Regions from separate parts of the Rhizobium sp. BIGb0125 genome, predicted to be linked through region 2. Evidence: riboswitches for the same ligand, from Rfam matches in the RefSeq annotation. Region 2 holds a riboswitch; each other region holds the start of a gene.
The links. A riboswitch is a leader RNA that binds a small molecule or an ion and turns the genes downstream of it on or off. The one in region 2 is predicted to bind cobalamin.

Region 1: linked by a shared signal. The riboswitch ahead of M2418_RS12630 (ABC transporter substrate-binding protein) and the one ahead of M2418_RS21320 (DUF1636 family protein) in region 2 are both predicted to bind cobalamin.
Region 3: linked by a shared signal. The riboswitch ahead of M2418_RS06840 (CbtB-domain containing protein) and the one ahead of M2418_RS21320 (DUF1636 family protein) in region 2 are both predicted to bind cobalamin.

Annotation. Positions count from the first base shown of each region.
Region 1 is NZ_JANUDV010000004.1:194,636-202,081, forward strand. Features, by position in the region: gene M2418_RS12625 (methyl-accepting chemotaxis protein) at 1-1,071, shown strand, start outside; cobalamin riboswitch at 1,179-1,417, shown strand; gene M2418_RS12630 (ABC transporter substrate-binding protein) at 1,599-2,618, shown strand; gene M2418_RS12635 (iron ABC transporter permease) at 2,624-3,655, shown strand; gene M2418_RS12640 (ABC transporter ATP-binding protein) at 3,652-4,416, shown strand; gene M2418_RS12645 (class I SAM-dependent methyltransferase) at 4,419-5,192, shown strand; gene M2418_RS12650 (FAD-binding oxidoreductase) at 5,196-6,449, opposite strand; gene M2418_RS25750 (cryptochrome/photolyase family protein) at 6,581-7,195, opposite strand; gene M2418_RS25755 (hypothetical protein) at 7,100-7,309, shown strand.
Region 2 is NZ_JANUDV010000008.1:86,854-94,299, reverse strand. Features, by position in the region: gene cobN (cobaltochelatase subunit CobN) at 1-1,097, opposite strand, end outside; gene cobW (cobalamin biosynthesis protein CobW) at 1,101-2,138, opposite strand; gene M2418_RS21320 (DUF1636 family protein) at 2,135-2,560, opposite strand; cobalamin riboswitch at 2,683-2,896, opposite strand; gene cobO (cob(I)yrinic acid a,c-diamide adenosyltransferase) at 3,031-3,648, shown strand; gene M2418_RS21310 (cobyric acid synthase) at 3,660-5,117, shown strand; gene cbiB (adenosylcobinamide-phosphate synthase CbiB) at 5,104-6,069, opposite strand; gene cobD (threonine-phosphate decarboxylase CobD) at 6,068-7,099, shown strand; gene M2418_RS21295 (L-fuconate dehydratase) at 7,147-7,446, opposite strand, start outside.
Region 3 is NZ_JANUDV010000002.1:584,836-592,281, forward strand. Features, by position in the region: gene M2418_RS06820 (GNAT family N-acetyltransferase) at 1-38, shown strand, start outside; gene M2418_RS06825 (type 1 glutamine amidotransferase family protein) at 70-636, shown strand; gene M2418_RS06830 (hypothetical protein) at 643-969, opposite strand; gene M2418_RS06835 (CbtA family protein) at 966-1,691, opposite strand; gene M2418_RS06840 (CbtB-domain containing protein) at 1,703-1,885, opposite strand; cobalamin riboswitch at 2,057-2,314, opposite strand; gene M2418_RS06845 (PAS domain-containing methyl-accepting chemotaxis protein) at 2,485-4,251, shown strand; gene M2418_RS06850 (EAL domain-containing protein) at 4,368-7,160, opposite strand; gene M2418_RS06855 (hypothetical protein) at 7,345-7,446, opposite strand, start outside.

The DNA of each region.
Region 1 (7,446 bases), on a different contig from region 2:
GGCGATCTGGCTGCGCGTATTGCACATCCATTTAACGGCCAACTGGACACACTGCGTCAGAACTTCAACCATTCGGCAGAAAAGCTTGATCTGGCGATGCAGAGCGTTGGTACAAATGCCCGCGCCATCGATGCTGGTGCTAATGAAATCCGCTCCTCGGCTGACGACCTTTCCCGCCGCACAGAGCAGCAGGCTGCTTCTGTTGAAGAGACAGCCGCCGCTCTGGAAGAAATCACCACGACGGTCAAAGATTCCGCCAAGCGCGCAGAAGAGGCACGCCACCTGGTTTCCCGTACCCGTCAGGAAGCAGAAAAGTCTGGTGAAGTGGTGCGTGAAGCCGTCACCGCAATGGAGCAGATCGAAAAATCCTCCAGCGAAATCGGTAACATCATCGGTGTTATCGATGACATTGCCTTCCAAACCAACCTGCTTGCTCTGAACGCGGGTGTCGAAGCGGCCCGCGCTGGTGAAGCTGGTAAGGGTTTTGCTGTCGTGGCGCAGGAAGTTCGTGAACTTGCCCAGCGTTCTGCAAATGCCGCAAAGGAAATCAAGTCGCTGATCACTGCCTCGACATCGCATGTCGAAACCGGGGTTCACCTTGTCGACCAGACAGGCAAGGCGCTGGACGCTATCGTTGCTCAGGTTCAGGAAATCAACCAGCATGTTCACGCGATTGCTGAGGCAACCCGCGAACAGTCGGTTGGTCTTCAGGAAATCAACACCGCCGTCAACACCATGGATCAGGGCACGCAACAGAACGCTGCCATGGTCGAAGAAACAACGGCGGCAAGCCATGGTCTTGCAACGGAAGCCACGTCCCTTAACTCGCTGCTCGGCCAGTTCAGACTGACAGGCACCGGCGGTATGGCTGGTTTCGCAAGGCCTGCTGCTCCTCGCGCCGCCGCTTCGGCTTCGCGACCTGCTGCACCGGCACCGGTGGCAGCATCGACAAAGTCCAGGCCGATTGCGTCTCCAGCACGTGCACTGGGCAATAGGTTGGCGAGCGCCTTCGGTGGCGGTTCATCTGCCGCTGCGACTACAGCCAAGGAAGCGGACTGGACAGAATTCTGAGCCTCCAAGATTTTTGAGAATGAAAAATGCCGCCGCCTCAATCTCTGGGGCGGCGGTTTTCTTTTGTTCGGTCTGTCGCAATAGCCTTGACCTTGTCTGCGCCTTGGCCATAAGTGGCATCCGACGGTTCTCCAAAGGGTTGTACCTGGAGGGGATTAATAGGGAACATGGTGCGTTTCTATCGAAGAAACAATGCCATGGCTGCCCCCGCAACTGTAAGCGGATTGCCGCTCATCCTTGTGGTGTAGCTCTTACACCATGCCACTGTGCCGCTGAGTGCACGGGAAGGCAGATGAACGGCGTGAATTCGTGAGCCAGGAGACCTGCCGTTATTTGTTAATCCAACGCACCGGGCGGGGTTGTCCGGAAAGGAATAGTCATGTTATTACATAACATATGCATTTGTTGCCTCCGTTCATTGCATTGTTGGGTTAACCGCGCGTCGTTTTTCTAAACGCTGCACAAACCGGGCAATTTAGGCCCGTAATCTCAACTGCATTTCAAATATTTCCAATCGGAAGGCTTCCATGCGTGCCATCATAAAAACTCTCAGTGCTGTAACCGTTTTAGTTGCCGGGTTCTCTGCTAGTGCCCATGCGGCGACCCAATATCCGTTGACGGTTACCAATTGCGGTCAGTCGATTACGTTCGAAAAGGCGCCAGCAAAGATCGTTTCGATCGGACAGGGCATGACCGAAATCCTGTTTTCCCTTGGCTTGGCAGACAAGATTGCCGGTACCGCCGTTTGGGTTGGGCCGGTTTTGAAAGAATATGAAGGCGTCAATGCGCAAATTCCGCGCCTTGCAGACAATGACCCCAGCTTTGAATCGGTTGTCGGCAAAGAGCCTGATCTGGTTGCTGCGGAGTTCGAATGGCACGTCGGCACGCAGGGTTCTGTGGGCAAACGCGAACAATTCGGTTCACTTGGCATCAATACCTATGTTTCTCCTGCAGACTGCGTGGCCAAGATCAATGCCGATGGTGGCGATGGCGTACGCAAAGAACTTTTCACGATGGATCTGATCTATCAGCAGATCAGCGAACTCTCCGATATTTTCGATATCAAAGAACGGGGCGAAAAACTGGTAGCCGATCTGAGGGCACGTGAGGCCGCAGCCGTCGCGTCGATCGGAAACGCATCGTCGGCCAATCTTCCTGTTGTTTTCTGGTTCTCCAGCAAGGAAGTGAAGGGCGACGCCTATATTGCCGGTAAAAACAGTGCTCCGGCCTATATTCTGAAAACGCTTGGTGCCAAAAATGTCGTAAGCACGGAAGAAGAGTGGCCGCTGGTCGGTTGGGAAACCATTGCCGAATCCAACCCTGCTGTCGTCGTTATCGCTACCATGGATCGTCGCCGTTATGCCGCCGATGATCCTGCGGTCAAGATCGACTTCCTGGAGAACGATCCGGTCACCAGCCACATGGATGCCGTTAAGAACAAACATTTCGTCATGATGGATGCACAGTCCATGAACCCGACCATTCGTACGATTGATGGCATTGAAATCCTGGCAAAGGGTATCCAGGCGCTCGGGATTTCCAAGTGACAGAAATGCCTGCACGTCGTTCAGCATGGTGGCTGCCTTTGGCAGTCACCGTCTTTTTTCTGACGCTTCTCGGCTTCATGATAAGTCTTGCCGTGTCGATCGGCGAAATTTCCATTCCGCTCGATACGACGGTCAAGGCGATCATGAAACGCGCCTTTGGAATGCCGTTTGAAATCAGCCGCATCCATGAAGGCGTAATCTGGGACTATCGTCTGAGCCGCGCCTTGGTTGCGGCAAGTGCAGGGGCTGCGCTGGCGCTCTGTGGCGTGATCCTGCAAGCATTGCTACGCAACCCTCTTGCTGAACCTTTCGTGCTGGGCATTTCCGCAGGTGCCTCGACCGGTGCCGTTTGTATTATGGTTCTGGGAATCGGTTACGGTGTTTTGACACTGTCTACGGGCGCATTTCTGGGCGCCGTCGTTGCGTTTCTTCTCGTGTCACTGCTTGCGGCCGGCGCTGGTGGCAGCAGCGACCGTATAATTCTTGCCGGCGTGGCCGGTTCGCAGCTCTTTAATGCGCTGACATCCTATATCGTCACCACATCTGCAAATGCAGAACAGGCACGTGGTGTGATGTTCTGGTTGCTCGGTAGCCTGTCCGGTGTGCGCTGGCCGGACGTTTATCTCGCTGCACCCGTTGCATTGTTGGGTTTTGTGTTTTGTGCGGCCCATGCCCGGGCATTGGATGCTTTCATGTTCGGTACAGATACCGCCGCCGGACTTGGTATTCCCGTTCGTCGTGTACGCATAACTCTGCTTGGCGTGACGGCATTGATGACGGCAACCGTCGTCAGCATCGTTGGCTGTATCGGATTTGTCGGGTTGGTCATTCCCCATGCCGCACGGTTCATTGCTGGCTCCGGACATCAGCGTCTTTTGCCTGTGTCTGCGATGATCGGTGCCATATTCATGGTGGCAGCCGATATCGTGTCACGTATCATCATCCCACAGCAAATCCTGCCAATCGGCGTGGTAACTGCATTGTTTGGCGCGCCCGCTTTTGCCTTTATTCTCTACCGTGCACGGAGGGCCGCATGAGTATTTCGCTGGAAAAAGTGCACTGGGCTTCAGGCGGCAGTCTTATTGTCAATGGCGTAACTCTCGACGCTGCACCCGGCACGACGCTTGGCCTGCTTGGGCCAAATGGTTCGGGAAAATCCAGTTTGCTGCGGCTCATCTGCCGTATCCGCAAAGTCCAGAGCGGCGTAATTACACTTGGCGGCGAGGACATAGCGACCCTTTCTCAGGCCCAGATTGCCAAAAGTACGGCCTTTGTTGAACAACAGGCAACGACGGAAATCCAGGTCAGTGTGCTCGATGTCGTCAAGCTTGGACGAACACCGCATCGCAGCCCGATTTCAATCTGGAAGTCGGAAGATGAGGCCGCCGTACAGGATGCGCTGACACATGTCGGCATGCTGGATAAAGCGTCTAGGTTTTGGCACACGCTGTCTGGTGGTGAAAAACAGCGGGTTCATATTGCCCGGGCATTGGCGCAAACGCCGTCACAGCTTCTGTTGGATGAACCAACCAACCACCTCGACATTCAGCACCAGCTGGACATTCTGGCGCTGGTGTCCCGGTTGCCGGTAACGTGTATCGTCGCCTTGCATGATCTCAATCTTGCAGCGATGTTCTGCGATAATCTCGCGGTCATGCATGCAGGGGAGATCGTGGCTTTCGGCCCGCCAGAAGAGGTTCTGACGGAAACGCTCATTCGTGACGTTTTTGGAGTTAGTGCGCGTATCGAGCGATCATCTTACCATGGCCGTTGCCATATCCAGTACAAGACGGCTTGACCATGAGCATCGACAACTTCCATCTCAAGGACGATATCAGGGATTACTGGTCGAAACGGTCGGAAACATTCGATCTGGTATTCGGCCATCGTATTCCACCCGGACCAGAATTTGACGCCTGGCAGCAGCCAGTGCGCGACGCTTTAGGTGAACATTCATTATCCGTGCTGGAACTGGCCTGTGGCACGGGCGAGGTGACACGGCTTATTCACGACATTGGTCATGACGTGACGGCCCTCGATTTCTCCGAGGCTATGTTGTCAGTTGCGCGGCGCAAACACGCGGGAAAACCGCGTCTGCGTTTTGTGCTTGCAGATGCCGAAAACACGATGGAGCCTGACGACATCTATGATGCCATCGTATGCCGTCATCTGGTCTGGACGTTGACGCAGCCTGAACAGGCGTTTCAGGAATGGCACCGTGTATTGAAGTCCGGTGGCCGTTTGCTGGTTTTTGACGGGGACTGGGCACAATTGACGCCGGTTGGCCGCATCGCGTCAAAGCTGATTGCGCTGCTTGGCCGGTTTTCCCTGCCCGATCCACATTACGACAGTGCCCAAAGCGCCAAACACAAACACATTATGGAGCAGCTGCCGTTCGGGGACGGGCTTCGTCCTGAACGCATCATTCCACTACTGAAAGGTGCCGGGTTTTCAGATATTCGCCTGCACTCGCATGACCCGATTGCGGTGGCGCAGCGTAAGCAGGCGAATTTGCGTGATCGTTTGAGAACACGGCTTTATCGCCGGTTTATTCTGACCGCGACAAAACCGTGATGTTTAACCGAAGCGGCCGGCGCGGAATGGATCGATGGAAATTGATGGTTCCCGTCCGGCAACGAGATCGCTGACCAGTTTGCCCGTTGCCGCCGACTGCGTCAGGCCAAGATGCCCGTGCCCGAAGGCATAGATGATGGCGGTGCTTACCTTGGAGGCGCCGATAACCGGCAGGCAATCTGGCATGGATGGGCGGAAACCCATCCACTGTTTGCCGCCTTCGGTTTTCAGACCGGGCAGAAACTTGGCAGCTTTTCCCAAAAGTGCTTCGGAGCGTCGGTAATTCGGCGGCAGTGACAGACCGCCCAGTTCGACGGCACCACCCACTCGAATACCGGTGGAGAGCGGCGTCACGACAAACGCGTGGTCATTGAAATAGAGCTGGCGGGTCAAGTTGAAAGACTGGTCGGGCAGGGTTGTGTTGTAACCACGTTCTGTCTCAAGCGGCAGGTTCTCGCCAAGGCTTGCACCAAGGTTCTTTGACCATGCGCCACCAGCGACGACCACCTTTGCCGCGTCCAGTGTTTTGCCGCCCGTCAAGGTCACGCGCGCCTCGTCGCCACGGGGCTCAAGACGTAGCGCTTCGCCCTCAATCAGCTTGCCGCCTCGTGCGATGACCAGTTCCGCAATCGCCTTGGTGAATTCGTATGGCTCGGAGACCTGCAGGCCGCCAGGTGTAAACATCGCGTGCTGGAATTGTGGTGCCAGACCCGGCTGCAATTCGTCGATCTCATCGCGCCCAACACGGTTGAAGACAAAACCGGCTTTTTCCTTTTCCGCCCAATCGGCAGCAGCGGCATTGAAGCTTGCTTCACTGTCGTAAAGATCAAGCGTTCCGGTGTTGGTAAAGAAACCGGAGAGTTCGGGCATCGCGCGGATCACGTCCATCTCCGCGGCAGACAGTTTCATCATCGCGATCTGGGTTTTTAGTCCGTGCCGGAAGGCGGATTCGGAGCTCGCGCGCCAGAAACGCCACAGCCAGGGAGCAACCTTCAGGGCATAGGATGGTGGAACGCTTAACGGGCCCAGCGGATCGAAAAGCCAACGCGGCGCCTTTTTCATAAGGCCCGGCGCAGGAATGGGAATGATCTCAGGGAATGCTAGAATGCCGGCATTTCCGGAGCTTGCGCCCCGTGCAATTTCTCCACGTTCCAAAAGGGTTACAGAACGACCTTGTGATTGCAGATAAAGTGCCGACATCACTCCGATAATGCCTGTGCCAATCACAAGCACATCGTGTTTTTCCTGATCGCTCATAAGACGCTCCCGCCGATTTTGTCACCCTTCCCAACCACGGAGGAAGTGCTTTTGGCAAGCACTAACATGATGTAATACATACTGTCGACATAAAATGTCTTCTATGATTGGATGACGCAAAGCCTTGAGTGTCAGGCGAAGAGATCGTCTTCTTCGCCCTTTTTACTGTTGCGTGCACGACGCGATGAGCTTTTCAAATCAACAATAGGTTTTGGATAAGTTTTACCCAGTACTACACCGGCTTTTTCCAGTACGGTGTCTGGTGCTTCAAACGGTTTGTGTATCCATTTGTTCGGCATGTCGGCCAGTTCAGGAACCCATTCACGGACGTAATCGCCCGCAGCATCGAACCGTTCGCCCTGGACAACGGGATTGAATACGCGAAAGTAAGGGGCAGCATCCATGCCACAACCGGCAACCCACTGCCAGCTGCCGGGATTACTAGCAATGTCGCCATCCACCAGCGTATCCCAGAACCACTCTTCACCATGTCGCCAATCGATGAGCAGGTTTTTGGTGAGCAGGGAGGCAACCAGCATACGGACGCGATTGTGCATCCATCCGGTTGCCCATAATTGCCGCATGCCCGCGTCGACGATTGGGAAGCCCGTCTGTCCTTTTGTCCAGGCGCTGAGCGCTTTTTTGTTCTCCTGCCATTCGATATGGGCGATGGCATCGCGCATATCGTAACGCGCAATATCCTTGCGGTGGTAGAGCTGGTGGTAATGGAAGTCTCTCCAGATCAGCTCAGAGAGAAATTTTTCGACGCCCGACGAGACGGAAGGATGTTGCTCGCCATAATGAAGAGCACTGTGCCAAAGCTGTCGGACGCTGACTTCGCCAAATCGCAAATAGGGTGAGAGCTTGGACGTTCCCAGCTTGCCGGGAACGTCGCGGCTTTCGGCATATGACTTCACGATGTCATCAAGAAAGTCGTGGAACTGCTCGTAACCGGCCTCTTCGCCAATCTGCCACGAGCCTTCCATCTTTTCAGCCC
Region 2 (7,446 bases):
CGAAGAAAAGCTTGGACGCGTGCAGCAACCTGCTCGACGCGATCAGCTTCGGCGACGTTTACCAGCCCTTGCCCACCCTGCGGATCAAGCTGCTTGAACGAGATGACCCCAGCCAGAATGCGCCCGTCCAGCTCTGGCAGCACCACATGCATGGCAAGATCAGACGGGTTGAGACCGCGCATATTGTCGACCCAGCCATCATGACGTGTTGTCGCCATGATGACCTGAAAAACCGGAACGCCCAATCGGTCGAAAAGCGTATCGCCAACATCGTCGGTGTGGCTTGCAAAAGCAGTCGCAGCGATGATTGCTGCAGGTTCCAACAGAGGCAGCTTCTCCTCTAGAAACCGAATTGCCTCAGCGTCCTTCAGGCCGCTGACGAAAATCGGCAATGGCGCAAACCCACGCCTTTCCAAAGCCGCAAACAACGCATCGACAGGCGCGATATCCGCCGCCAGCAACATCGAGCGGTAAAACAACATTGGCAAGACAGGTGCATCGGGAGTAAAGCCATCCAATGCTCGCTCAAGATCGACAAACCCCTCACCGGGTCGGTAGAACCCGGCCTTTGGCAAAGGGTCTGGTACGATCTTAGGCCATGCTTCACCCTGAACCAAAGCGCTCAAACCGGCGGACAGCAGCGCCATATTGGAGCTGCCGCCTTCGCGGAAAAATGACAGGATTGCCGAAAGAGTAGAAGCGTCAACGGTGGACGCCGCTTCCAATTTGTCGTCCCGCTCGCTGCATTCACCGGGCAAAAGGACCAGTTTGATGCCACGTCGCCTAGCCATCAAACCAAGCTGATCGACACCGTAACGCCAACGATCTGCACCGCCGAGAATCCGGATAAGGATCAGTTTCGCCTTTTCCGCCGTCTTCTCAATCCAAAGATCGACAGACATGGGATGGCGAAGTTCGGACAGGTTGGCAGAGACGAGGGAGAGAGAGCCAGTACATGTCTGCTTCCAACCACGCTCCAGACCTGCCAGATCGCTGCTAGAAAAAGATAACACCACCACATCCGCCTGTGGCTGGTTGAGATCAACCGGCTCGATCAGGTCGTCGAGAGACGAAGATGTGGTGGCGAGAATATGCATGGATCAGGCCGCAAGCATCTTTTCGATTTTTGCGCGATCGATACCCTTTTCACCAATGACAACCAGACGGCTGCGGCGGGTTTCGCCTGCTGCCCATGGGCGATCAAAATAATGATTGACGCGCGAACCTACTGCCTGCACCTGCAGGCGCATAGGCTTGGCGGAAACCTCGACAAATCCCTTGATGCGCAGCACGTTTTCCGCAGCAGCTGTTTCAGCGATACGGGACGCCAGAGCTTCCGGGTCACTTACCGCCGACAATTCCACAACGAAGCTGTCGAACTCGTCGTGATCGTGGTCTTCTTCCTCATCGTGATGGGTATGGCGATTTTCAATGTCGTCTTCCACAGCAAGACCAAGACCGATCAGGACAGCGGGATCAATGGCGCCATTGGACGCTACAACGATCTTTGCAGCCTTGGGCAGATGTTCGCCAATATGCGCCTTGGCGCGTTCCAGACCTTCGGCATCCAGCAGATCGCCCTTGGTCAGGACGATAAGGTCAGCGCAGGCAATCTGGTCTTCGAACACTTCTTCGACCGGATCGTCATGGTCAAGCGCCTCGTCATTGGCACGCTGGGCAGCAAGAGCATCCAGATCATGCGAGACCATGCCTTCTGCAAGTGCAGCACCGTCGGCAACAGCGATAACAGCATCCACCGTGACGCGGCTTTTGATTGCCGGCCACTGGAACGCCTGCACCAGAGGCTTCGGCAGGGCAAGGCCGGAAGTTTCGATCAAAATATGCTCCACCTTCGGCTGACGGCTGAGGATCTGCTCGATCGCTGGCTGAAAATCATCGGCAACCGTGCAGCAAATGCAGCCATTTGCCAGTTCAACGATATTTTCTTCCGGGCAGCTTTCGATACCGCAGCCCTTGAGGATTTCCCCATCAATGCCAACATCGCCAAACTCATTGACGATAATCGCAAGACGCTTGCCTTCCAGTTTTTCCAGAAGACCACGCAGAAGCGTGGTTTTTCCAGCACCCAGAAAACCGGTGACGATGGTGCAAGGGACACGGTCCAGCGAATTGCTCATGATTTTTCCTCTGTGTAATCAAATGGTGGAATACGGGCAATCATGCCGCGTTTCAAACTGTCGGGACGTCCGCGCCAAGGCATAAGACCGTCCGGCGCACTGGCAAGCAATTGCGCGCCGATCAGCAGGTCGTCAGCATCGTCTTGTGCAAGGCCGCCAAAAATATAGGACCAGCCATCAACACTGCGAATACTGGCGCTCAAACCACGCTTGCAATTGGCAAGACAATTGACGCTACGTACCTCGATGCCAACATCCTGGGCCTTCGCGATAGCGGCAGATGACAAAAGCGCGCCGGGGCGGGGATCGGCATTCGGATCGTCCTCGCTGCGACAGTTTCGGCAGACAAATACGACGACACCATCAGCGGTGCCGTTTTGTGTTTTACCATCAGGGCAGGGTGATGTTGCCGTAATATCCAAATCCGTATTCGCTTTCCGCGCCTTCAAAAAAATCATGGGGTGCGGTTATCGAAAACGGCAATTCATCGCGATGAGAGCCAGATATTCGATCGGTTCGACTGACCGGAGCACCCCGCCCGACAGACGTATTTTCCTGAAACGGCAGGTCTCCTGGCTTGCGGCTTATGGCGCCCGTGTCGCCGCCTTCCCGAACATATGTCCAGTGGCGTTTCGGCGTGGGCTGACCGCTTACAGTTGCGGGGGCAGCCACGGAGTGGCCCGTCAAATCGGGGCGGAACCGTGTTCCCTCTTAGCTTTTCCCGTTGCCGGAAAAAGACCGTCAGTGATTTACACTTAGGCGCAACCGCTGCTGCGGTCAATGCAAAGCCCACATGCCGCCAGCATTGCCGGGTGAGGCAAATTGGCTATAGTTGCCGCTTCGCAAATAGCAGATAAGCGTTTTTAGACATAGCAATGACAGGAATACCGCCATGACCCGCGAGATTACCGAGACTGAGGCCGAGCGTCACCGCCAAAAAATGGTCAATCGCAAAGCCGTCCAGGATGCCGAAGTCGCGGAAAAAACGGTCGAAAAAGGGCTTTTGATCGTCAATACCGGACCGGGTAAAGGCAAGTCTACCGCGGCCTTCGGTCTGGCGCTGCGCATGCTTGGCAATGGCCGCCGCGTCGGTGTCGTGCAGTTCATAAAGGGCGCTTGGGCGACCGGTGAACAACAAGCCTTGACTCTGTTCGGAGACCGCGTCGAATGGCGCACCATGGGCGAAGGTTTCACGTGGGACACTCAGGATCTGAAACGCGATGTCGCCGCAGCCGCCAAGGCATGGGCGGAAGCAAAGACGCTTATGGAGGACAAAACGATCGGACTTCTTGTCCTCGACGAGTTGAACATTGCTCTCCGCTACGAATATCTTGACCTGAACGACGTGATCGAGACATTGCAGAACCGTAGCCCCGATTTGCATGTTGTCGTCACCGGCCGTAACGCCAAGCAGCCTTTGATCGATGCTGCTGATATGGTGACTGAGATGACGCTGGTGAAGCATCACTTCAAGGCTGGCGTCAAAGCCCAGGCCGGTATCGAGTTTTAGGATAAAACCACATGGCAGCACGCGTTCTGATGTTTCAGGGCACCGGCTCTGATGTCGGCAAATCGCTTATGGTCGCAGGCCTTGCCCGCGCCTTTGTCAAACGTGGCTTGTCGGTGCTGCCATTCAAACCTCAAAACATGTCCAACAATGCTGCTGTGACCGCTGACGGCGGTGAAATTGGCCGCGCCCAGGCGCTACAGGCGCGCGCTGCCGGCGTTCCTCTATCTGTTCACATGAACCCGGTGCTGTTGAAGCCGCAAAGCGAAACCGGTGCGCAGGTGGTTGTGCAGGGAAAGGTCATTGGTAATGCTAAGGCTGCCGATTACCAGCATATGAAGGCAGGTCTGATGCCGCATGTGTTAGAGAGTTTGGAACGTCTCAAGTCACAAGCTGATCTGGTGCTGGTCGAAGGTGCTGGCAGTGCCTCCGAAGTCAATCTGCGCGCCAATGATATTGCCAATATGGGATTTGCCCGTGCCGCCGATGCACCCGTCATTCTGATCGGCGATATTGACCGAGGAGGCGTTATCGCCAGCCTGGTTGGCACCAAAACGGTTCTGGACCTGGATGATGCGGCGATGATCGAGGGATTTATCGTCAACCGTTTCCGCGGCGATCCAACACTGTTCGACAATGGAATGCGGATCATTGCCGACAAAACCGGATGGCGCAGCATAGGCCTTCTGCCTCACTTTGCCGAGGCGCAACAGCTACCGGCCGAAGACGCGCTTGGCCTGAGTGGGCCCGCCACACAAAAGCCCGGCGCAAAAATCCGTATTGCAGTGCCGATCCTGCCGCATATTTCCAATTTTGATGATCTCGATCCTCTCGACATGGAAGAGACTGTCGAACTTGTCAGGGTGAGACCCGGACAGACCATTCCAGCCGATTGCGCGCTGGTTCTCCTGTGCGGATCAAAGTCGACAATTGCTGATCTGGAAGTGCTGAAAAAGTCCGGGCTTGATATCGATATCAAGTCTCACGTCAGACGCGGCGGTTATGTGCTGGGCCTGTGTGGCGGCTATCAGATGCTGGGCAACACGATCGCCGACCCAAAGGGCATCGAAGGACCGCCAGCCACGGTCGAGGGTTTGGGCCTGCTTGACGCCGACACCGTTTTGACAGGAGATAAGCGCCTCGCCTCGGTGACCGGTTCAAGTTTCGACGGTACTTCATTCTCCGGCTATGAAATGCACGTCGGCATTACCACTGGTAAAGACTGCGACCGACCGTTTTCATCTGTCGATGATCACATTGAAGGGGCGATTTCACCGGCGGGGCGTGTTCTCGGCACCTACATCCACGGTCTTTTTGCCGATGATCGACAAAGAGGCGTGTGGCTGGAGCGGTTAGGTGGCAGCAGTTCGGCACTCAATTACGAACAGCAGGTTGATGAAGTCCTTGATCGATTGGCGGCCCATATGGAAACTCATCTCGATCTGGACAGACTTTTGGCTATCGCCCGATAACAAGAACTAGACAACCAAACAGCGCAATCAGCAATCCATCGGCGATCCGTGTCAGCTTCAAGGCGCGACGAATGTCGGCGGCCGTCAAGTCACGACGTCCACCTCTGCCCATAAAACGTGCCTCAATCATCTGGCCATCATAGGAACGCGGGCCAGCAAGCGCGTAGCCCAAAGCACCGGCAAGTGCCGCTTCCGGCCATCCAGCGTTGGGAGAGCGATGATGATGCGCATCACGTTTGATGGCATTCAGCGCACGCTTGGGAGACGCGTCCTTTACGAACACGGCAGCGACTACGAACAGATAACCAGTCAGACGTGAGGCTGGCAGATTGACCAGGTCATCCAGCTTGGCTGATGCCTTGCCAAAGGCTTCATAACGCTTGTTGCGGTGGCCGATCATGCTGTCTGCCGTGTTGATAGCCTTATAGGCTGCACCACCGGGCAAACCCAACATGCCGATCCAGAAAGCGGGGGCAACGATGCCATCGGAAAAATTTTCAGCCAGACTTTCAATTGCTGCCCGGCAGACGGCCGCTTCGTCAAGCTGATCCGGGTCACGGCCGACAATCATTGACACGGCTTTGCGACCACCTTCCAACCCTTCGGCTTCAAGTGCGATTGCAACCGCCTCGACATGCTGCTCAAGGCTTTTCTGTGCAGGCAATGCAGCGCAAACGATCACCACAAACAAAAGGCCAAGGGGCAGAAGAAATAAAACGGACTGCACCAGCGATGCCAGAAAAATGGTCACCACCAGCAAAACAATCAACGCCGTCATACCCATGACTTTTCGTTTTGCAAAATCGTCACTCTCCCGGTTCCATTTTTTATCGAGGAGCGCAATAAACGAACCAACCCATGTCACGGGGTGCCCGATACGGGCAAAAAGCCAGTTCGGATAACCGGTGAACCGTTCGATCAGCAGCGACAGGAAGGCGAGAGCGAAAAACATGGACAGTCCAATAGCAGAAAAGATTGAGCCTGTGATCCTGCACGGCGGAAATCTTGCCCGGGCCCGTAGCCTGTTTCCACAGGCACCAAAGCCCTGGATCGATCTTTCGACCGGCATCAATCCAATTTCCTATCCACATTCGCCCATTCCGGCAGAGGCTTATTCGCGCCTGCCAGAACCGGCATTGGCAGAGGTCCTTAGAGAACGCGCTGCACGCGCCTATGGCGCGCCCTCTGCGGCGTATGTGGTGGCGGCACCGGGCACGCAGATCTTGCTGCCGCTGGTATCTGAGCTGGCAAAAAAATCGGCCAAACCGAAAGCCGTCATTCTGTCACCCACCTATGCCGAACATGCCCGTGCTGCGCGATTGAATGGGTTTGAGGTGATCGAGACGGATGACTTCGCGACGCTTTCGACGGCTGATCTCGCCATCGTGGTCAACCCAAACAATCCGACCGGTCGCGTCATTTCGAAGCCAGACCTTTTAGCGCTGGCCACAACGCTGAAGGCGAAAGGCGGCATGCTGATTGTCGATGAAGCATTCGGCGATGCTGGGGACGGTTATGAAAGCTTGTGTGGTGATGTCGATCAGGACGGCATTGTCGTTTTGCGCTCATTCGGCAAATTTTACGGCATGGCAGGTTTGAGACTTGGCTTTGCAGTAGCAACACCACAGATCGCTGGAAAGCTGGAAAGCCGCCTTGGGCCTTGGGCCATTTCCGGCCCCGCGCTCCACATTGCCACGGAAGCACTGAGCGACAAGCATTGGCAGGTGGATATGCGCCTGCACCTTCGGCAAAAATCCGAACGGCTGGATGAGGTGCTGAACGCTGCCGGCCTGACCGTATCAGGTGGCACAAATCTCTTCCGCCTGGTCCGCCATGAAAACGCTGCCAAGATTTTCAGCCATCTTGGCGAACATGGCATTCTGGTGCGGGCCTTTGAAGAGAGACCGCAGGATTTGCGTTTTGGACTGCCGGGACGACAGGAAGAATGGCAGCGGCTTCGTGATGCCTTGAAAGGCGTGTAATAAAAAATCCCCGGTCAGAACCGGGGATTTTATTGGCTTAATCAGTATCAACCCTTGAAAGTATATTCCGCAATCGACGCGGGCTTCATTTCAATGGAGAAGCCCGGCAGTTTTGGCGGCATATAGGCAGCCTCACGGATATCGCAGGGCTCGATGAAGTGCTCATGCAGATGGTCGACATACTCGATGACGCGGCCTTCCTTGGTGCCGGAAACAACGAGATAATCAATCATCGACAGGTGCTGGACATATTCGCAAAGGCCAACACCACCAGCATGTGGCCAGACTGGCAGATTGTATTTCGCAGCAATCAACAACACGGCCAGAACTTCGTTCAGGCCACCCAT
Region 3 (7,446 bases), on a different contig from region 2:
CGGTCACCGGCATGCGCTACATGCAGGCTATTGCGTAACGTTGGATTGCTGTCAGCAAGGACAAAGACAATGACCCGTATTGCAATTGCATTGACGCCCGAGTTCGCCGATTGGGAAAGCGCCCTGTTCAGTGCGGTGGCGCGCAGCTATCTGGGTGCCGAGATCATCATTGCGTCACCGGATGGTTCGCCCGTAACGTCAATGGGTGGCCTGAAAGTCATGCCCGATGTGGCCTATGGTGCACTTGATCCGGCCTCGATCGATGCACTGATTGTTCCAGGCGGACTGAGTTGGGAGCGTGGCGGCGCGCCGGACTTTACCGAGATGGTGCAGCGGTTCCGGCGGGAGGGACGTGTGGTCGCCGGCATTTGCGCGGCCGCCAGCATGCTGGCCGGCACCGGCATTTTGAATGACGTTGCCCATACCGGCAACTCACTTGCCTCACACCGCGCCTATCCAGCCTATTCGGGTGCAGATTATTATCGCGACCAGCCACAGGCGGTGCGCGACCAAGGCGTTATCACGGCAGCGGGAACCGCGCCGGTCAGTTTTACCACCGAGATCCTCAAGGCGCTTGACCTGTGGGGACAGGAAGCAGAATCAGAAATCAAGGCGTTTGCAGCCGAGCACCGCTGAGATAACTCAGCTGGCAACATCGCGGTCGAGAACCCGGCAAACACGCTGTGGACCCGACGCGATATCGTTACCCAATGCGCGACGAATATCCCGACTGTTCAGATGAAGGCTTTTGTCGATTGGTAGGTTTTGTCGCTTGATCTTGTCGAGGGCGGCAGCTTCAAACGCAGCCTGATGCTCGGTAAAACAGGCAAGGCAGGCCTCGCTATCCGGTGATGCACCAAGCAGTGCCTTGAAAGCAAGGCGGTGCACGGCGCAAGGCGCGCCATGCCCGGGAACAGAAAAGCGCAGCGCATCAAGCGCCACGCTCCATTCGGCAGAACCGTTGTTCACTTGGCCGCTTCAAAGCGCTTGAGGAACGTGCCGCTCAAAGCACCCAGCAACACCCAGAAGACAAAGCTAGTGAGTGTGGCAAGGATGATGAAACGGCGCTCCAGTGGCAGTGGTGCCAAAGCATGTTCGCCTTCTGGCGGCAACGGCGCACCAATGACATGCGGCGCAGCAATCAGCACGATGGCGAGAACCGCAGCCCATGGCTCACGACGGAAAGCCAAAAGCGCTAAACCACCTGCTGTTGCTACCGCAGTGCCAATCCACCAGGCCTGACGCGCGGCCAGTTCACCAGCCGGGCTTCCCGGCAATTCAGGCGGCAGACCGACCATCGGCGCCAGAGCCACGGCCGCAAAGCCGCCAAGCCCCCAGAACAGACCTTCACGCCAGCCAATATTGCTGCCCCGCAGTGAGATGAGGCCGGTCAGAACCAGTGCATAACCGATTGCCGTCAGAATATTGGCAGCAGCCGTGTAGGCATTCCGCTCAAAACCATCCGCCGGTCCCCAGGCTTCTTCGTCATGAGCGTGGCCAGCAGGCGCAGCCGCTTCACCGGTTGCCGGTGCTGCGTCATGATTATGCCCGGCCTCACCGCCAGCCGATTCGAATGTCTCGGCATGCAGGATCAACGGTGTGGTGCCGACATATTGCATGATACTGACGGCAAGTCCGCAGATCAGCCCCACCAGAACGGATGTAAAAACGATATTACGAAAAGACGACATGTCGCTCTCCCTCAGTGGCAGGGAAAGGCGTTGGCATGGCGCGTATCATGCGCGGCATTATGCACGGCCTCGATATGCGAAAAGCCGACAAAACCGATGATGAACAGGCCGCAGAACACGGCCAGAAGCGACTGGACTGCGCTGGCAGATTTGACAGATACCGCCTGCGTGGCGGCGTTGTTTTGGACAGACATGGTGAACCCTCTCGCTCAATGCATACGCAGTCTCAAAAACGGAACCGGCAGCGTATGCAATGGACACGCGGATCCGCAATCGACATCCGTCACCACGGGGAAGCACACGAAGAAAGAGGAAACCGCCGAAGCATTTCCGCAAAACCGCGCAAATTCCGGACACCCCGCCGGCATGGACACTCTCGCGATGGCAGGTCTCCTGGCTCACGGGTCGTAACCTGAAAACACCTTCCCGGTCTGTCTGTTTTTTCGCATCGACAGTGCAAAATCACTATGATTTCATATCGATGCGCCAGACCAGTGGCTCTTTGTTTTCAGGCTCTCCGTTCACAGTTGCGGGGGCAGCCACGAATGAGGACAATTCCCTATCGTGTTCCCTTTTCATCCAGCCGGAAAACCCGGCAAGGAACCATCCATCTTTGTTATCCGGCGCGGCACGGTTTGAGTCAATGGGCGACGTTTCAATCGGGCAATCAGTGTCGCTGCGTGACAAGGTGATTGTACCGTTAGAGCTGAAAATGCGGAAATCTAATCAAAGTTTTAACTAAAATTTGCCAGTGAATAGTTATAGACATTAACCAAGTTTGACAGGTGGAGTTATGGGGTTTGATCGCATTTTCAGCACGGAAGCCGCGGCTATCCTGTCTGCATTCAGCCGATCGCAGGCCATCATATCTTTTACACCCGACGGCATGGTGCTCGACGCCAACGAAAATTTCTGCGCGACGCTCGGTTACCGGCTAGATGAGATCAAAGGCCGTCATCACAGAATGTTCATGCGCGCAGAAGACGCTGCCGCAGCAGACTACACGACGTTCTGGAAGGGCCTCGCTTCCGGCCAGTATGAGCAACGCCAGTTCCGCCGCCTGACGAAGAGCGGTGAAGAAATCTGGATCCAGGCCAGCTATAACCCGATTATCCGCGGCGGCAAGGTAGTCAAGGTGGTGAAGATCGCCACCGACATTACTGCCGCCAAGCAGGAGAGCGTGGAAAGCAAGGGCAAGATTTCCGCGCTGTCGCGCGCACAGGCCGTCATCGAGTTCAAGCCGGATGGCACGATCCTGACCGCCAATGAAAACTTCTGCTCGGCGCTGGGTTACAGCCTCGAAGAGATCAAGGGACGCCACCACAAGATGTTCTGTGAGGCCGACTATGTTGCCTCCAATGAATATGCCGGGTTCTGGCCACGTCTGGCGGCTGGTGAATTTTATGCCGACGAGTTCAAGCGCATTACCAAGGATGGCAGTGCCATCTTCATTCAGGCGACCTACAACCCAATCCTCAATGATGAAGGCAAGGTCATCAAGGTTGTGAAATTTGCCACCGATGTCTCTGGTCGCGTACGGGCACTTCAGGAAGTGGGCGCTGGTCTTGAACGTCTGGCGGAATGCAATATTCGTCTGACAATCGACGACCCCTTCGTTCCTGAGTTCGACCACCTGCGCCACGACTTCAACCAATCGCTGGCGAAGTTCCAGGAAACCCTTGAGCAGGTGCTGACCGAAACGGCCATGCTGTCCAGTAAAAGCGGCGAGATGCGCGCCAGTGCCAGTGGCATTGCCACCCGCTCGGAGCAACAGGCGGCGGCTCTCGAGGAAACTTCCGCAGCACTTGAACAGATTACCGAGACGGTTCGCGAATCCACCGGTCGCACGGCCGAGGCCCGTAAGCTGGTTCAGGACGCCCGCATTGCAGCTGTCGATTCCGTGCAGGTTGTTGATGCAACGGTTGATGCCATGGCGCGCATTGAAACCGCATCACGCGAGATTTCCAAGATCATCGGCGTCATCGATGAAATCGCCTTCCAGACCAATTTGCTTGCCCTCAACGCCGGTGTTGAGGCTGCCCGCGCCGGTGAAGCGGGCAAAGGTTTTGCGGTCGTCGCGCAGGAGGTGCGTGAGCTTGCCCAGCGTTCAGCCTCCGCCGCCAAGGAAATCTCCGGCCTGATCAAGAACTCGACCAATGAGGTCAATGAAGGCGTCAGACTGGTTGGCAAGACGGGTGATGCACTCAAGAACATTCAAGGCTTTGTGCAGAGCATCGAAAGCAATGTCGAGGCCATCGCGATTGGCTCTTCTGAACAATCCACGAAGCTGTCAGAGATCAATTCGGCAATCGGCTCGCTCGATCAGATGACCCAGCAGAATGCCGCAATGGTCAGCAGCATGAGCGCCATTTCTGAAGCATTGGCCGAAGGTGCTGGTGAACTTGAACATCTCGTCAAGCGCTTCAAGCTTAACCGCCGCAAATGGCAGCGTGAGCCGGGCTCGGATGCCTCCAAACTTGGACCCGAAGATCGCGGTTACGGCAAAAACACCATTTACCAGCCAAAATCCGCCATCAAGGGATTGGCCAAGGCGTCATAACAGCAAAGGCAAGGATTGCTCCTTGCCTGTTGTTCATCCGTCTACACGTCACTGAAACCGTCGAATTTTTAACCTGCCCGTTTTTCACGAGACGGGCAGTAATTTTTTGTATCAACTCAGACAGCTTTGCCGATACCAAAAAGCAGAGGTGTGGAAGCTGACAGCTGTTCGCGCGTTGCCGGGCGACCAAACAGGAAGCCTTGAACCTCGTCGCATCCTTCCGACAACAGCACCTGCAATTGCTCGCGTGTCTCGACACCTTCAGCCAGCACCGCCACATCGAGGCTTTTGCCGAGTGCAACAATTGCCCGGACGAAAGCCTTGGACTGTCGGCTTTCCAGCTCATGTACGAAGCTCTTGTCGAGCTTGATCTTGTCGAACGGGAAGGACCGCAGTGTTTCAAGCGACGAATAACCGGTGCCGAAGTCATCAATCGCAATCGTTACGCCCATCGCCTTGATCTGACGCAGGATATGCAGTGCACGCGCCTTGTCGCCAATGATGGCGCTTTCGGTGACTTCAAGCTCAAGACGCGCGGCAGGCAGGCCGGTGTCCAGCAGGATTTCCCGGACCTTCTCGACCAGTATGACATTGTTCAATTGCAATGGGGACAGATTGACCGCAATCTTATGCGGGATGTCCCAATCTGCGGCCTCACGGCAGGCCTGATGCAGCACCCATTCGCCAATCGCCGAGATCGCACCACATTCTTCTGCAATCGGAATGAAATCGACTGGTGAAACGAGACCTCTTTCCGGATGCAGCCAGCGCAGTAGCACTTCGTAGCCGGTGACCTCATCGGTCTTTACCGAACGCTGCACCTGATAGGTCAAGTAGAACTGCTTCTGTTCAAGGGCAGTCCAGATATCGCGGCCCATGGCCCGCCGTTCCCTGGCCGCTTCGTCCATCGCGGCTTCATAGAAGCTGATCTTCTGTTCGATGCTGGCCTTGGAACGGTACATAGCCATATCGGCATTGCTGAGCAACTTTTCCCGGTCAGTGGCATCCTGCGGATAAATCGCCACGCCAAGGCTGGCACCCGGCACAATCTCGGTGTGAGAGAGTTCGATTTTGGTGGTCAGCAAGCGGTTCATGCGGCGGATGAATTCGTCCAGCTCCGTCTGATCGGTAAAGCTTTTTATGGCAACAAATTCGTCGCCACCCAGGCGGCCAACCGTTTCACCAGTTAGCAGTCGTTCACGCAGACGCTTTGCCAATGTCACCAGAACGCTGTCACCTGCGGCATGGCCAAGCGTGTCATTGACCTCTTTGAAATTATCGAGATCGACTGCGATAACGGCGACCTTTGAAGTCAGTGTGTCTGCGTCTCGAATAGCGGCATCCAGCGTTTCAACAAATTGGCGGCGGTTTGGCAGGCCGGTCAGAACGTCATGGCGAGCAAGATGGGCAATGCGGTTTTCAGATTTAACGCGTTCGGTAATATCCTCGACGGTTGTCACCCATGCACCTTGCACCGCCGGGCGATGAATGACACGCACCGTGCGTTCATTCTGGATCGTGCGAATGGTTTCGCCACCTTCCGGCGCGCGGATCAGGTCGATATGGCCGTGATAAAAATCACAGGCGTCGATCTTGCTGCCGGCATCATGGCCATAGGGCAGTTCGCAGATTTCCCGGAAGGTCTTACCAACCAGATCCGCGTTATCGGGAATACCAACAATTTCATTGAGGCGTGTATTCTGCAGAACCAGACGCTCGTCCTTGTCGAACAACATGATGCCATTGGCCATGTTGTCCAGAGCAAGCGCCAGATTGTCGGAAGCTTCCTGAATGCGGTTGGCAGCACGTTTTTGCTCGGTGCAATCCCGCGTGATCTTGGCAAACCCGGCCAAGGTGCCGTCTTCAGCGTAGATTGCATCAATTACCACAGCTGCCCAGAAGGACGAACCGTCCTTGCGGTAACGCAATCCTTCAGATTCAAACTTGCCTTTCGTCCGGGCTGTCTCAAGCGCCTTTTCAGGAAGTCCTGCGGCCCTGTCTTCCTGTGAATAGAATTGTGAAAAATGCTGGCCGACAATTTCATCTGCCGTGTAACCCTTGGCACGCTCGGCGCCCGCATTCCAGTTGCTGACCCGTCCCTCAGTATCCAGCATATAGATTGCGTAGTCGGTAACGCCCTGCACGAGGCGTCGGAAATTGGTTTCACCAGCTACCGTTGCAATTTCTGCCCGCATGGCAAACATTGCTGCCGTCAGCCCGGCAAACAGGAAGGACAGTGTCACGCAGGTGATGATGAGAACCATCACGCCCGCAGAGATGACGTTGCTGGCTGGCGCGGAGTAATCCGGTACGACAGTGATCGCGGCCATGGCGGTGAAGTGCATGCCAACGATTGCCAGCGTCAAAAGTGCGGCAGGCAGGATGACAGGTGAACCGCTGGTCTTTTCAGCGCGACGTACCGCGAATGCTGGCACAGATAGCACAACCGCCAAAATGGAAGCCGCAATGACCAGGGAGCGATCCCAGACAATGGTGCCAGGCAGTTCAATTGCCGTCATGCCGATGAAGTGCATGCTGGTGACGCCGATGCCGAACAATACACCTGCAGCAACAGTACCGTGCCGACCGGTATCGTAGGTCGCGCAGGCCGCAGCCGCCACGGTCGTTCCGATGGCAACCGCCAGCGAAATCAGCGTTCCATTAATTTCATAACCGAACACAAAACCGGGATCATAGGCAAGCATTGCCACGAAATGGGTGGTCCAGATGCCAAACCCGCTTGCCCCGCCGGTCGCAGCAATCCAGATCACACGAGGTAAGCCACTGCTTTTTACAGCGCGCCGCAGCAGCAACATCGCTACCGTCGCGGAAAGAAGGCACAATATTCCCGCAAGCACTACCAGTCGCATATCGTGCTCATACACCAAGCACGTCAGTATCGAATTCATTTCATACCCCGAATATGCAGAGACGTCACATGCCTGAAATAAGCAATGGTAGCGCCCGTCTAGGCCGGGCATTACTGAAGGCAACAGCTTACGAGATGATTAAATCCGCAGGGTTCTCAAAGGCGTGGTTAACGAAGTCGATCCATCTTCAACGCTGCATTATCAACCACTAAGGGCTTGCACGTTAAGAGCGTTTTTTGTGATTTTTAGTTGTTGAAGAAAACAAATGCACCAGTGGATAGTGGTCGTACTCGTAGTGAGCATGGTGTGTGGTTACACAACATAT